4 regions of the Paenibacillus sp. GD4 genome follow, and region 1 is predicted to be linked to each of the others. Evidence: riboswitches for the same ligand, from Rfam matches in the RefSeq annotation. Region 1 holds a riboswitch; each other region holds the start of a gene.

Evidence for each region. A riboswitch is a leader RNA that binds a small molecule or an ion and turns the genes downstream of it on or off. The one in region 1 is predicted to bind cyclic di-GMP.
Region 2: it holds a riboswitch for cyclic di-GMP, as region 1 does, so the genes downstream of both, RAC89_RS13275 (methyl-accepting chemotaxis protein) here and sda (sporulation histidine kinase inhibitor Sda) in region 1, are expected to answer to the same signal.
Region 3: it holds a riboswitch for cyclic di-GMP, as region 1 does, so the genes downstream of both, RAC89_RS20620 (PAS domain-containing sensor histidine kinase) here and sda (sporulation histidine kinase inhibitor Sda) in region 1, are expected to answer to the same signal.
Region 4: it holds a riboswitch for cyclic di-GMP, as region 1 does, so the genes downstream of both, RAC89_RS03800 (sensor domain-containing protein) here and sda (sporulation histidine kinase inhibitor Sda) in region 1, are expected to answer to the same signal.

What each region holds. Positions count from the first base shown of each region.
Region 1 covers NZ_JAVCYK010000002.1:1,190,359-1,193,440, forward strand. Annotated here, with positions in the region: gene RAC89_RS28000 (DUF2812 domain-containing protein) at 80-493, opposite strand; gene RAC89_RS28005 (PadR family transcriptional regulator) at 490-831, opposite strand; gene sda (sporulation histidine kinase inhibitor Sda) at 963-1,136, opposite strand; cyclic di-GMP riboswitch class I at 1,161-1,235, opposite strand; gene RAC89_RS28010 (hypothetical protein) at 1,516-1,767, opposite strand; gene RAC89_RS28015 (hypothetical protein) at 2,036-2,692, opposite strand; gene RAC89_RS28020 (VOC family protein) at 2,820-3,082, opposite strand, start outside.
Region 2 covers NZ_JAVCYK010000001.1:2,810,114-2,813,195, reverse strand. Annotated here, with positions in the region: gene RAC89_RS13285 (FecCD family ABC transporter permease) at 1-136, opposite strand, end outside; gene RAC89_RS13280 (ABC transporter substrate-binding protein) at 166-1,182, opposite strand; cyclic di-GMP riboswitch class I at 1,436-1,521, shown strand; gene RAC89_RS13275 (methyl-accepting chemotaxis protein) at 1,602-3,017, shown strand; gene RAC89_RS13270 (AraC family transcriptional regulator) at 3,082-3,082, opposite strand, start outside.
Region 3 covers NZ_JAVCYK010000001.1:4,350,712-4,353,793, forward strand. Annotated here, with positions in the region: gene RAC89_RS20620 (PAS domain-containing sensor histidine kinase) at 1-1,915, opposite strand, end outside; cyclic di-GMP riboswitch class I at 2,016-2,100, opposite strand; gene RAC89_RS20625 (hypothetical protein) at 2,308-2,763, shown strand; gene RAC89_RS20630 (Fur family transcriptional regulator) at 2,914-3,082, shown strand, end outside.
Region 4 covers NZ_JAVCYK010000001.1:804,671-807,752, forward strand. Annotated here, with positions in the region: gene RAC89_RS03800 (sensor domain-containing protein) at 1-1,817, opposite strand, end outside; cyclic di-GMP riboswitch class I at 1,904-1,990, opposite strand; gene RAC89_RS03805 (UDPGP type 1 family protein) at 2,152-3,082, shown strand, end outside.

The sequences.
Region 1 (3,082 bases):
TTCCTTGTACCTGTCGATGTAAATCGTTCTTTACTTCAATGAAATTATGGGCAACCCCGTCTTAAATAAAAATGTTGTCTTAATCGGTATGCTGCTTGATCAGCTTCTGAAAACCAAGCGTCTTCTGGACTTTCCGGTAAAACGATCGAATCGATTCCTTGTCGCTGTACAGTTCGATCGTCTCCCCCTCTAGATAGGGCCTCCGGAAATACCGCCAATTGACACGAGTCCCGACATACTCCCAGCCGGCACCCGCATAAAGCTCGCAATATTCTTCCAGCTTCTCGGCGTTCATCGTATCCTGGTAATCCATCCGATACTCATACCCGACGCTCGGATCGTAATCGAAGCGGTAACGAATCATTCCCGGACGGTTCAGATGCAGCCCGCGTGCCGACAAGCCGGTCAACCAAACCTCGTCGCGCTTATAGTTCCAAACGAAAGAAAATCGGTTTTTGTATATCGATTTGGCGAGCCGAGCAACCTTACTCATGTACCATTCCTCACTAATTCTGTGACCTTTCGTCCGTTGCTTAACAATTCTTCCATTCGCTCCATTTCCGCCATCACGACTTTCTTGCCAAGAGGGGTAATCGCATAGGTTTTGCGGCGCGAATCCACCCCAACTTCGTCTGAAGGGACGATCAGTCCTTTTTTCATCAAATTATTAAGCGCCGTGTACAATGTTCCCGCCCCGATTCTGACGCGGCCTCCGCTCATTCTCTCCACGTCCTGCATCATGCCGTATCCATGTGCAGGAGATGCATACAGCGAAACCAAAATGTAGTAAAACGCTTCGGTCAAGGGCAGCATATCCCTGGTGTCCTCCAACGTGTCGCCTCCGTTCTCCATAACTATATCGTATGTCGGTATAATAACTAATGATATATCGACTGTCAATATATATGTACAAAATACGACGGCAGCCTTCGTTAATCGGCTGCCGTCGTGTTATGTTTGAGCTATCTCCTCTCCCTTATGCTTTCTAGTTCAATGTTCCGTCGAACTATCTCTTCCCAGAGTAATGTAATAAAATCTCTATGTAATTCCAATCTTACAGCATCTTTATAAGCCTTGATCAATAAATCTTCATCTAAATCCGATAAACCTATTTTTTCACTCATAGTCTCTGTCATCACCTTATACAAAAAGGTTGCTGTTTCGGCAACCCGGCTGCCGTGGATAGGCCCGTAGCTTTGCGTCCTTACTTTTCAGTAAGTTTGCTATTTCGAACAGTATAACTGTAATGTAAACCTAGACTAGTTTCATTTACAATATTAAAAATTGAAATATATGGTACTTTATAATCAAGTTTTTCTTAAGTTATGCTCCGAGATTACATATTCACTAATTGCAGCCGCGAAAAATCCTGGTGAAGCGAGCTTATTTTATTGATTTGCTCGATGCCATTATTCATGTTTGAAAAATTCAATTACCAACACAATTAAGCCAAGAATTGAAAGGGACACCACCCACTATCAAGTTGCTATCGTTCTCTGACAGCGTGCAAATGCCCTAATTATTATTATCTTCTTGAGTCTTTTTGTTTTGTCTGTATCGCATTATGGCAATAGGTAAGTTCAACACTCCAGTAAGAAAACAACATATAAGAGGTATCAATTGCGGCAGGGTAGGGTAAATTGCTTTTCCATCTCCTACAGGTCCAATTTTGGGTTGATGGCTATCCCACAAACCATACAGAAGACCCAAAAAAGGTGTTAATATGCAAATGACACTTGCAACTATATAAAACACAAACTTGTTCACTTCTCCTCCTCCTAACGATGAAGCTGCACGCGCCGAACTGCTCTCTGTGCATAGTGCTATCGACTAAGGATCGAGCTAGTGTAGTATTTCGTGTAATCTTCCACATGTTCCAAAAAATACCACAATCACTTATACGTCTCACTCCAAAAAATGTTTCATTTTGCGAGCTGTGACACAAAACAGTTCAAATATCGTCTAAAAAGCGGACGCACAAGGGACGAACCGCTCTTTTCTCTAATTTGCTCCTCCACTTCGGTTCCCCACACAACTAGTTTTCTTTGCCGTACCTTTTCTTCAAGCCATCGACTTCAATTTCAATACCAATATCGTTCGACCAACCAGTGTAGCCTGTTCCGTCCAGCAGCTTGCCTTCAAATGCCATGCCGACACTGACTTTCTGATGAGCCGGAAGCGTTATCGTTTTCGGTTCGAACTTGACCTTCGATGAACTTCGTATGAGATAAAGCCTGAGCGTTACATCCTTTTCCTTCCCAAAGTTAACCAGCGTAAGGGTGCAATCAGCTTTCGTACTCGCTTTCTCCGATCGATAGCTGCACTGGCTGTTATTTTTGGAAAAATCGACGGAAGCAACGGAATTGGAATGATAATGCACAAGAACCATGGCATGCTCGATCACGATCGGAAACAGAAACGGGAAGGCGATACAGCTCAGTACGATCCGGCTTCGAATTTTGGGAAACCGCACTTGATAATATTTCACCGCACCAATGTAACCAGTAATAATGACAAGCAGCCCAACAGTAACCGAGATATGAAGCCCCGAATCGTACTCAGCATTGGTCCACGGTGGTACTCCAGCCATTCTGAATATACTGTCTCCGAAAGAATAGCCAAGGTGGGTGTTAGATATGAGAAGCAGACCGATCAGAATGAGAACGAAAAACAGAACTTCTTTTCTATGCACTTCATCACCCCTTATATCGCCTAGCTCAGAATAATTTAAGAGAAGATGCTTCGCAACGTCAAGAAGGGGTGATCCCTTTCATTCTCAGATGACGAGAAACACCCCTTCTTGGCTTGTCCTGTAATAATTAGTCTTCTTCCTTTGGCCACCCGCCCCACAAATTGCCCATATGTCCGTCCGGGTCGCGGAAGGTAAAACCGTAACCACCTTGGGGCTTGTACACCATTTCGCCAACTGCGGCATCCTTCTTCTTTAACTCTTCATACGCTTCATGAATGTTGTCCACCTGAAGCGAGATAATCGGCTGAAGCTGCCCCCGGCTGTTCGTAAAGTCCAATTTCGGCACCTCCGGGCAGCGAACAAGCCCTAAACCGACACCTCCGACGTTGA
Region 2 (3,082 bases), on a different contig from region 1:
CGTAGTGAAAGACGGACGCCCAGGCGGTATGCCAATCGTATTGGGTCGCACCGAAAAGGATGCTGGAGACAAAGCTCAGCAGCAGGACCAGCAGGAGAGCCAGCAGACCGCCGGCCTTCGCTACAGTCGAATGCATCAGATTCATGGTGAAACGCTCCCTAGGAACTACTTGATTTCAAAATAATGGTAGAGGTCATCCAGCATTGCCTTTGCCGCCATGGACCCGCCGGCCAAGTTCCAGGTGATCGTGTCGACCTTGTAGTACTTCCCGTTCTTGACACCCTTCAGGCTCTTCCAGAGAGGATGGGAGGTCCAATCGTTTTGTGATTTGGCTACCGTCGGCTCATTCTCATTGAGTCGGGTAATATCGAATATGTAGTCCCCATCCAGCTGCGACATCTGCTCCTTCGAGGTGAGGTTCACCACGGCCTTGCCTTCCACCATTTGCGCCTTCGGACGAGGCAATCCTAGCTCCTTGAAGATCGTGCCGGCAAACCCTGTCGCATAGAAGCGCGCGCTGCCGTCCCGTTCGAACCGGACAATCGATACCTCCGATTTGGCCAGCTTATCTCCCGCCTTCTGTTTAAACTCCGCCACACGGCGATCCCATTCGCTAAGAATCTTCGCGCCTTCCTCCTGCTTGTAGAGCGCATCGGCTGCGATCTTCAGGTTCGCCTTCCAATCGAAAATCTCTTCCGTCATAATCGTCGGGGCAATGCTCTCCAGCTGAGGATAAATCTTCTCATGGCGATTTTTCGTTCCGATAATCAAATCCGGCTTGAGCGCGATAATGGCCTCTACATTGGGCTGGGTTTCCTCGCCGAGGTTTTTCACCCCGTCCATCTGCGCCCGCAAATAGTTGTACCACGGCTTCTCTTCCCACGACTCTACCGAGCCGACAGGCTTCACACCCAGATGAAGCGAAATATCCGTCATCCCGTTGAAAAGAACGACCACCCGTTCCGGCTTTTTCTTTAAGGTTGCCGTTCCCATGGCATGCTTAATGATTTTTTCCCCTGTTGCGGCTGTACTCGCCCCGCCCTGGTCCTTCGATTTCCCCGCTTCCGGAGAAGCTGCCTGATTAACGACTGTTCCCGCCGATCCTCCCGGTGCCGCTGTACTTCCGCAGGCAGAAACCGCCAACGCCAGTACAAATAGGACCATCCATCGTAAAGCCTTCATATTGTTGCTTCCTCCTTAACCACAGCTAATGCAGACAATGCAGTTCGGACTGCGTTTGCTTCGGTGTATTGTATTGATAATAATTATCATTATCATTATAGGATGCGTTTTTTCCAAAGTACATATCTTTTTTTATCCGTTTGCTTTACTGAATTTATCTCAACCAACGAGAAATTTGTCGATTTTTGTTGATAATTTCTAAAGTACACTTTATACTATGGGGGATTAGGTCCTTTCTACTAAATCGAATATTCTTCGTCAACGGCAAACCCCTCGAAAGGCGGGGACGCAAAGCTACGGGTCTAAGGTTTCATTAACTACGATCGCCGGGCTACCGAAGCTGCATGAAAACCGGCTTCCTGGCGGTTTTTTTATTTACATTGATACCCAGTCATACAAAAATCGGGAGGCCAACATCCATGAGACTGAAGACGAAGCTTCTACTTGTTCTTGCAACACTGCTTAGCATGATTGTTTTCATTGGGGTTTATTTTTACATTAACACCGAACACAACCAGAAGATGTACGATGCCCTCTTGCAAAAGCAGGAGTACCGGTTTCACATGAAATCCATTCAATTTCGGTTAACGGGCTTATCCAATGACGAGAGAGGCTTCCTCCTTCAAGGTGATGCAAGCTACCTGCCGGAAATGAAAGCGAAGACCGCCGATATTGACGGTTATTTGCAAACGCTTCGCAGAATGAAGGAGCTCGGTCCTGAGGAGCAGCAGACGATCGATAAAATCAGCCGAAACTTCATTAACTTCTCCGCCGCCAGCAAAAAAGTTCTCGACGCGTACAATCAAGGCAATCCGGCCGAAGCGCTGAAGCTTCATTTTGGCGAAGAGCGCGAGGCCCGTAAGGAGCTGGATCCGATCATAGCCGATTCACTTAACAGTCTGAATGATCAGATCGCCGTCTCCCTTCAGGAACTGGAAGCCAAGCAAAGCTTGAATCAAACCATTATTATTACTATCATCATCGTTTGCTTGGCCATTAGTGCAGCCTTCGGATGGATCATGCTGAACAATTTGCGCTCTGTGATCCGAACCGTAATGGCCTCCGCGCAGAATGTTTCCGCTTCGGCACAGCAGATTTCGGCCAGCACCGAGGAGATTGCCAGCGGCGCCAACGATCAATCCCAATCCGCACAGCACATGACGGAGCTGATTACGGAGCTCTCCATTGCAATCAACTCAGTGGCGGAGAACGCGGAGCAGGCCGCCGAATTTTCCAGCCAAACCGTCTCCATTGCCAAGGAGGGCGGGGAAGCGGTACGCAACTCGATTACCGGCATGGATCAGGTAAGCCGTCAAATGTCCAAGCTGGAGCAGGATTCCGCTACCATCGGTGACATTATTGAGGTTATTGACGAAATTGCGGACCAAACGAATCTGCTGGCGTTGAATGCCGCCATTGAGGCCGCCCGCGCGGGAGAACACGGCCGGGGCTTCGCCGTTGTCGCCGATGAGGTGCGTAAGCTGGCCGAACGCAGCCGGGAAGCCACGAAGCAAATTTCCGGAATCATCAAGGGGATGCAGCACAACACCGAGCTGAGTGTTCTTGCCGTGAAGGAGGGAGTGGCCTTGTCGCAGATGACAGGAGAGTCCTTCGAGCGCATTATTGCGAAGCTGAACGAAACCGCAAGCAAGGTGGTGGAAATTGCCGCTGCCTGTGAGGAGCAAGCCGCTCAATCGGGCGATGTGCTGCGTTCGGTAGAGAGCATCTCCGCCGTAACGGAAGAGACCGCCGCCAGCGTCGAGGAGAATTCGGCGACCTCGCAATCGCTTGCCCAGATGGCGGAAGCCTTGTCCGAATCGATTGCGAAAATTTAAACGTACAAAGGCACGGTACCGTAGGAAAAACGGCCCGTGCCTTTTGTCAATGAATCGAGCGATAC
Region 3 (3,082 bases), on a different contig from region 1:
TGATAGTTCCCCCGCGGGGCATGGCTTCAATGGCATTTTTCAAAATATTAATAAAGACCTGCTTCAACTGGTTCTCATCACAGTAAATGAGAGGGACCGTACCCTCCGAGTACATGATGATTTCGGTATTATGTAAAATAGCCTGTGAATTCATAAGGGCAACGATATGCTCCAAGGTTTCCACAAGGTTTTTCTTTTCAAAATGTGCCGTTTGCGGCTTGGCGATTTTCATAAACTCGGTCACAATTTCATTGATCCGGTCCAGCTCGGAGAGCATGATCTCGTAATATTCCGGATGCCCCGAGGACTGGGAACGAAGCAGCTGGACGAAACCCTTCAGAGAAGTGAGCGGATTGCGAATTTCGTGCGCAATGCCCGCGGCCATTTGTCCGAGTGCCGACAGCTTATCTGAACGGCGAATAAGCTCTTCTGTTTTTTTACGCTCGGTAATATCCCTAAGCACGGTCTGAATGACCGGAATGCCAAGCACCACATCGATCATCGTACTTGAAGATTCGACTTCTCTTTCTTGACCGTCGAGCGAGACAAGCCGATATTCCATGTAACCCGGAGTGCTTTTTAGGCTTAAGGCGGTTTCGAGCCGTTGCATGGCCTTGTGCGTATCCTCATCTTGCAAAAATTGAAATAAATGCGTACCGATCAAATCGGAGCGCTGATTGGCTTGGAGCAGCCGGAGGCACGCTTCGTTCACATAAACGATGATGCCGCCGCTGTGCACGAGAATCGGTTCGGGAGACAGATCGAGAAGCTTCCGGTATCTTCGATCGCTTTCCCGTATGGCATTCTCGGCCCGCCTTCTCTCTGATATATCCAGCACGGTACCTATGGCCGCAGGTTTGCCGTTATATAAAGTTCCTTTCCCGCTCATTTCGAAGAAGATGGCGGAGCCGTCCCTTTTGACGCCTTCCGCTTGCAGATTCAGGTCCTTGGTGCGCTTGGCGCTTATATTATTCAATTGCTCTCTAAGAAGCGGCCGGTACTTTTCTGCAAATAAGCTCAAGGGATGGATTCGGTTCATTTCGGCTACCGAATAACCGAACATCTCGGCCAGTCGGGGATTGATGTAAACGAAGCGCTCATCCTGATACATATAAACGCCTACCAATGCCTCCTCCACAAGGCTGCGATATTTTTCCTCCGCTTCCTGCAAAGCCAGCTCGGCTTTCTTGCGATCCGTTATATCCCGGCATATGAAAATAACGGACTTGATTTCTCCCGTTGCTTCCAGAATAGGCGAGCCCTTCGCATCATAAACAAGCCAATCTTCGCCATGCTTCATGCGAATTTCGGTGGAATGCGGCTTATTGTCGCGGAGGATGTTTTCATAGCATTCCATCACTTGCCCATATTCATCGGGATCAACGATTTCTTTTACATGAATCGACTGGTCGGAAGAAACCCCCATGGCTCGGCTTAAGGCTGGGGAGATGTACGTGAAATTGCCTCGCAAATCGAGCACCAGTATGCTATCCGTCATATGCTCCGTCATGAGACAAAGGTCATCCCTTGTTAATTCGAGATCTCGGGGTATGCGGGCTCTCTCGCTTAAGTCTTTGGTAATACAGATGAAGCCTGAGATTTTTCCTTGCGGGTCTCGCAGCACGGATAAATTGACCGAGACGGGAAAAAGGGTTCCTCGCTTGTCCTGCATCACCGTTTCGTACTCGTTGAACTGTCCGTTGGTTAATAGGGATTGATGAACAAGCTCCGTATCGGCCCAATGCCGCTCGGGCACCATGGGCATTCTTCGCCCAATGATCTCATGCTCCTCCCAGCCGTAGAGTCGGGTAAATGCAGGGTTCACCTTAATGACAACGGCATGGACGTCGGTGATCATGGTAGCGTCTCCAAGTTGATTCAAGAAATCATAAATTTTGTGTATGAGACCGTTCATGTTATTAGGATCACCTCAGCTGGTAAGCAAAGCCTGGAAACGCCAAAAAGCTTGCCTGGGCATGAAAAGGCAAGCATATTCACGAAAGGAATATGATTACTTTGGCAACCCAACCGCCGTAGAGGTCGCTCTTTAGGCTTGAGGCTTTGCGTCCTTACCTTTCGATAAGTTTGCCTTTTTCCTGTAGTAATGATTTCACAACTAATTATAGCAATATGTTGTAATATTGCAATCATTTGTTTCTTGGTTTTGTGTCATTTATGGAATAATATGGATTTCCTTTGCTATGGTCTCATATTTTTAAAAAGATGAACATGATTTGAACAAAATTCGGTCATATGAATCGCTTACAATGGAAAGGAAAACATGATCCAATGGGAGGGACCGGGACTTTGAATTCGATCGCGCATTCCGGCGGAACACGCCAATTTTCTGTTTCCGAAATTATGCAGGTACCGGGCTTGGACATTTACGAGCAAATGGTTTGTATCGTACTAAGCACCTTTATACAGGAAGCCACCGCTTCCATACCCGATATGAAAGAAATTGCGAGCCTTGGCAGGATGAGCTCGAGGGAGACGACGCAGGCACTCCAAAATCTTGTAGAACGGGGGATTTTGCCGCATAAGGTATTCCGTGAAATTGTCGGCGATTTTCGTGATAGTCGGCTTAGCTGGGCAGCGAAAGGCTTGCTTGTCTTTATGGAGAAGCATCCCAAGATTGATTTGGACGAGCTGCTGGAGCTATCGGGCGATGATAAGATGACTATCCTTCAAGGCTTACGGGATTTGAAGGATTTCGGATATTTGGAGGAGGAGTGCAAGCGGCTACTGGCGAGCGCAAGTTGATTATTTAGGTTGTTTCGTAGGATTCAGTTGGTTTCTTGCCGGTAGTGCAGGGAGCTGCTGAATCCTTTTTTTGTTCCAAGACCCTGTTGACTTCCTCTTCATTTAGAGTTAAATTTAAACTAAGTATAAATAAATGAAAGGGGAGTCCGTATGACGCGCAAAGGTCTTCTTACTACACAGCGTAAAATGATTCTGGACATCATTTCAGATTCCCACGACCATCCGACCGCCGCCGATATCATTGAGCGCTTAAAAACCCGCGGTTTCCAAGTTGCCTACGCGACTGTATATAATTCCTTACGGTTCCTCACGGAAGAAG
Region 4 (3,082 bases), on a different contig from region 1:
AGCTCCAGCCATCTCGGCTCCAGTCCCGTTTCCTTCAAAATTCCGGCCACCTTATCGATTAAATCCGCCTGCTCAAACTGTCGGATCGATAGGTTGACGGAGATCCTCATCGGCTCCAGTCCCATAAGCTGCCACCGCTTGGCTTGACGACAAGCTTTGCGCAGCACCCATTCACCCAGCTCCGCTATCAAATCGGACTCCTCGGCAATCGGAATGAATTCCGAAGGAGACATAGGCCCCAGCTCGGGGCTGTGCCAGCGAAGCAAGCATTCCACTCCTTCGATCTCCTGGGTTGCCGCATGAACGATCGGCTGGTAATGAAGCTCAAACTCCTCTTTTTGCAATGCTTCGCGCATCAGCTGCTCAATCTGTAATTTTTTGCTAAGCTTTGTGTGATACTCGGATTTATAAAATTCGTAGTGATTTCTCCCTTGCTGCTTGACATAGAACATCGCCGTGTCGGCATGCTGGATCAAGGAAACGGTCTGCTCGCCGTTCTCCGGGAATAAGCTGATGCCAATGCTTGGAGACAAATAATACGATTTCCGCAAAAAGCGATACGGCTCCGATATGTTCTCCCGAATGCGCTCGGCGATTTGACTTGCCTCTTGCGAATCGGTTACCGGAAGGGCAACTGTAAATTCGTCTCCGCCGAACCGTGAGATGATGCCGGATCCCGGAATGGATTCCCTTAGTCTTTTGGCCGTCTCCTGCAGGAAGAAATCGCCCGCTTGATGACCGAGAGAGTCATTAATCCCCTTAAACCGGTCCAAATCGATAAAAAACACCGCTACTTTCTCAGACTTGCTTTCCGCAGATATAATCATTTGATCCGTAGCTTCAATGAACCGGCTGCGGTTAGGCAGCCCCGTCAAGGAATCATAATAGGCCATATATTCGATGCGTTCCAATGACTGCTTATATGCGGTAACATCCTTGCCGATACCGATCATGCCGGCAAGCACGTTATCGATTTGCAGCGGAACAGCCACAACCTGAACGGTTACGTCTCTTCCCGTCTTATGAACAATCTTGACTTCCTCGGAACAAGGAGAGCCCGTTCTCAGCTCGCGGAAGGCTTCTTCCATTACAGACCCATCCTGCCGTTTAAGCAAGGTTAGAAAGGATTGTCCGAGCATCTCGCTGCTGCTGTAACCGGTAATCACTTCCGCCGCCGGATTGAAGCTGATAAATTGACCTTTCAGGTTGATAGCGAAGATGGCGTCCGGACTGTTTCGGTAAAGTGATTGGTAATAGAGCTGAACCTCATCGCGCTCCTTCTGCAGGTTCACGGTCTCGGATATATCTCGTGCAATCCCGTAAACGCCTACAAGCCTGCCATGAACATAAATAGGCACATTGCGAACGCTGAGCTCCACCCTGACACCTGTTTTACTGAGAATCGACAGCTGGTAGGTTGACTTTTCTCCTTGCAGACTGGCGTTGAAATAAGTCATTCCCTGTTCAAGATCTTCCGGTAAAATGAGTTGATGATAGGTCAACTTGAGAAATTCATGTAACGAGTAACCGGAAATCACCTCGCATGCCTTATTGGCACTCGTAAACCTGCCGTTTAAATCCATCATAAAGACAGCATCCGAATTATGTAGGAACAGCGATTGGTAGCGCTGCGTATGCTCTTCTATGATTGCTGTTCGCTTGCTAAGCCGAATGACAACTGCCGCCCCAGTCACTCCAACCGCAAGCTCAAAAACCAGCTGTACATGATTTGAAGGAAAAACATCAGCAAAATGCAGAATCGGAATTAGAAGCAGCAGGCTGCTGAGCAAGACTGTAAAGATGTAACGTTGATACATTATTGTTTCCCACCTTGGCTTGACATGATGAAAAAACCGCTCCCCGAAAGCAGGAAGCGGCTTCAAAATGAGAATACCTTACCTTCTTCGGTAACCCAGCTGCCGTGGAACACGCGTTCTTTAGGCCTGTGGCTTTGCGTCCCATCCTTTCGAATGGTTTGCCGTTATCGGTTGGTGTCATTTAATTTTAGGAGACTTTTGATCTAGGACTATTGTAATATGTTTTACACCAATTGACAAGAAAGAATGTTTTTTTCATGCTTGCAGAAGGTGATGACATTTCATTAAATTACTGTAAAATAATCCTTATCTTACTTTATCGGAGGTTTGCCGCATGAACTCAAGATACGATTTACTTTATCATGAGCTTCTTATGAGGGATCAAGAACACATCCTGCGGTTTTATCACGAGTTGTCTGACGGCTCCCGCAAAATGCTGCTGGACCAGATCGAAAGCATGGATTGGGCACGGCTTCAGCGATTGACAAAGGAAGCCCTGGGGAAGGAAGCTTCCGTTCCGGGAGAGCTTTCCCCAATGGAAGCTTATCCTTGGGATACTTATTCTCCTGAAGAGAAGCGGTACTTCGAGGAGCTTGGCTGGAGCAAGCTGCGGATGGGCAAGGTTGCCGCCATCGTGGCTGCAGGAGGGCAAGGAAGCCGTCTGGGACATCCGGGACCGAAAGGCACCTTCAGCATCGGTCTGCCTTCCGGCAAGTCCCTATTTCAGCTTCAGGCGGAACGTCTTCTGAATTTGGCAGCACGGGCCGGCTGCCCGATTCCATGGTGTATCATGACCAGCCCGGATAACCATGAGGAGACGGTGCGTTTTTTTGAAAATCACCGGTATTTCGGCTACTCCCCGAAGGACCTGTTCTTTTTTATACAGGGTGAGCTTCCTGCTTTGGATGAACAAGGGAAAGTACTGCTCGCCGAGAAGGACCGGCTGAATCTGTCCCCGAGCGGCAACGGGGAAGCCTTCCTTGCTTTGGAACGTTCCGGGATCCTTCAGGAGCTCAAGAAACGAGGCGTTGAATGGCTGTTTTATTACAACATAGACAATGCCATCATTAAGATAGCCGACCCGCGTTTCGTCGGTGTTGCGGCTCATTATAGCCATCCTATCGCCACCAAGGCGGCTTACAAGGTCTCTCCCGAAGAAAAGGTCGGCATTCTTTGCAAGCGGGAGGGGCGGCCGGCTGTACTGGAATATACGGAAGTTCCCTTCTTCTTGACTCAGCAGCGCGATGCCGACGGAAAGTATTTAT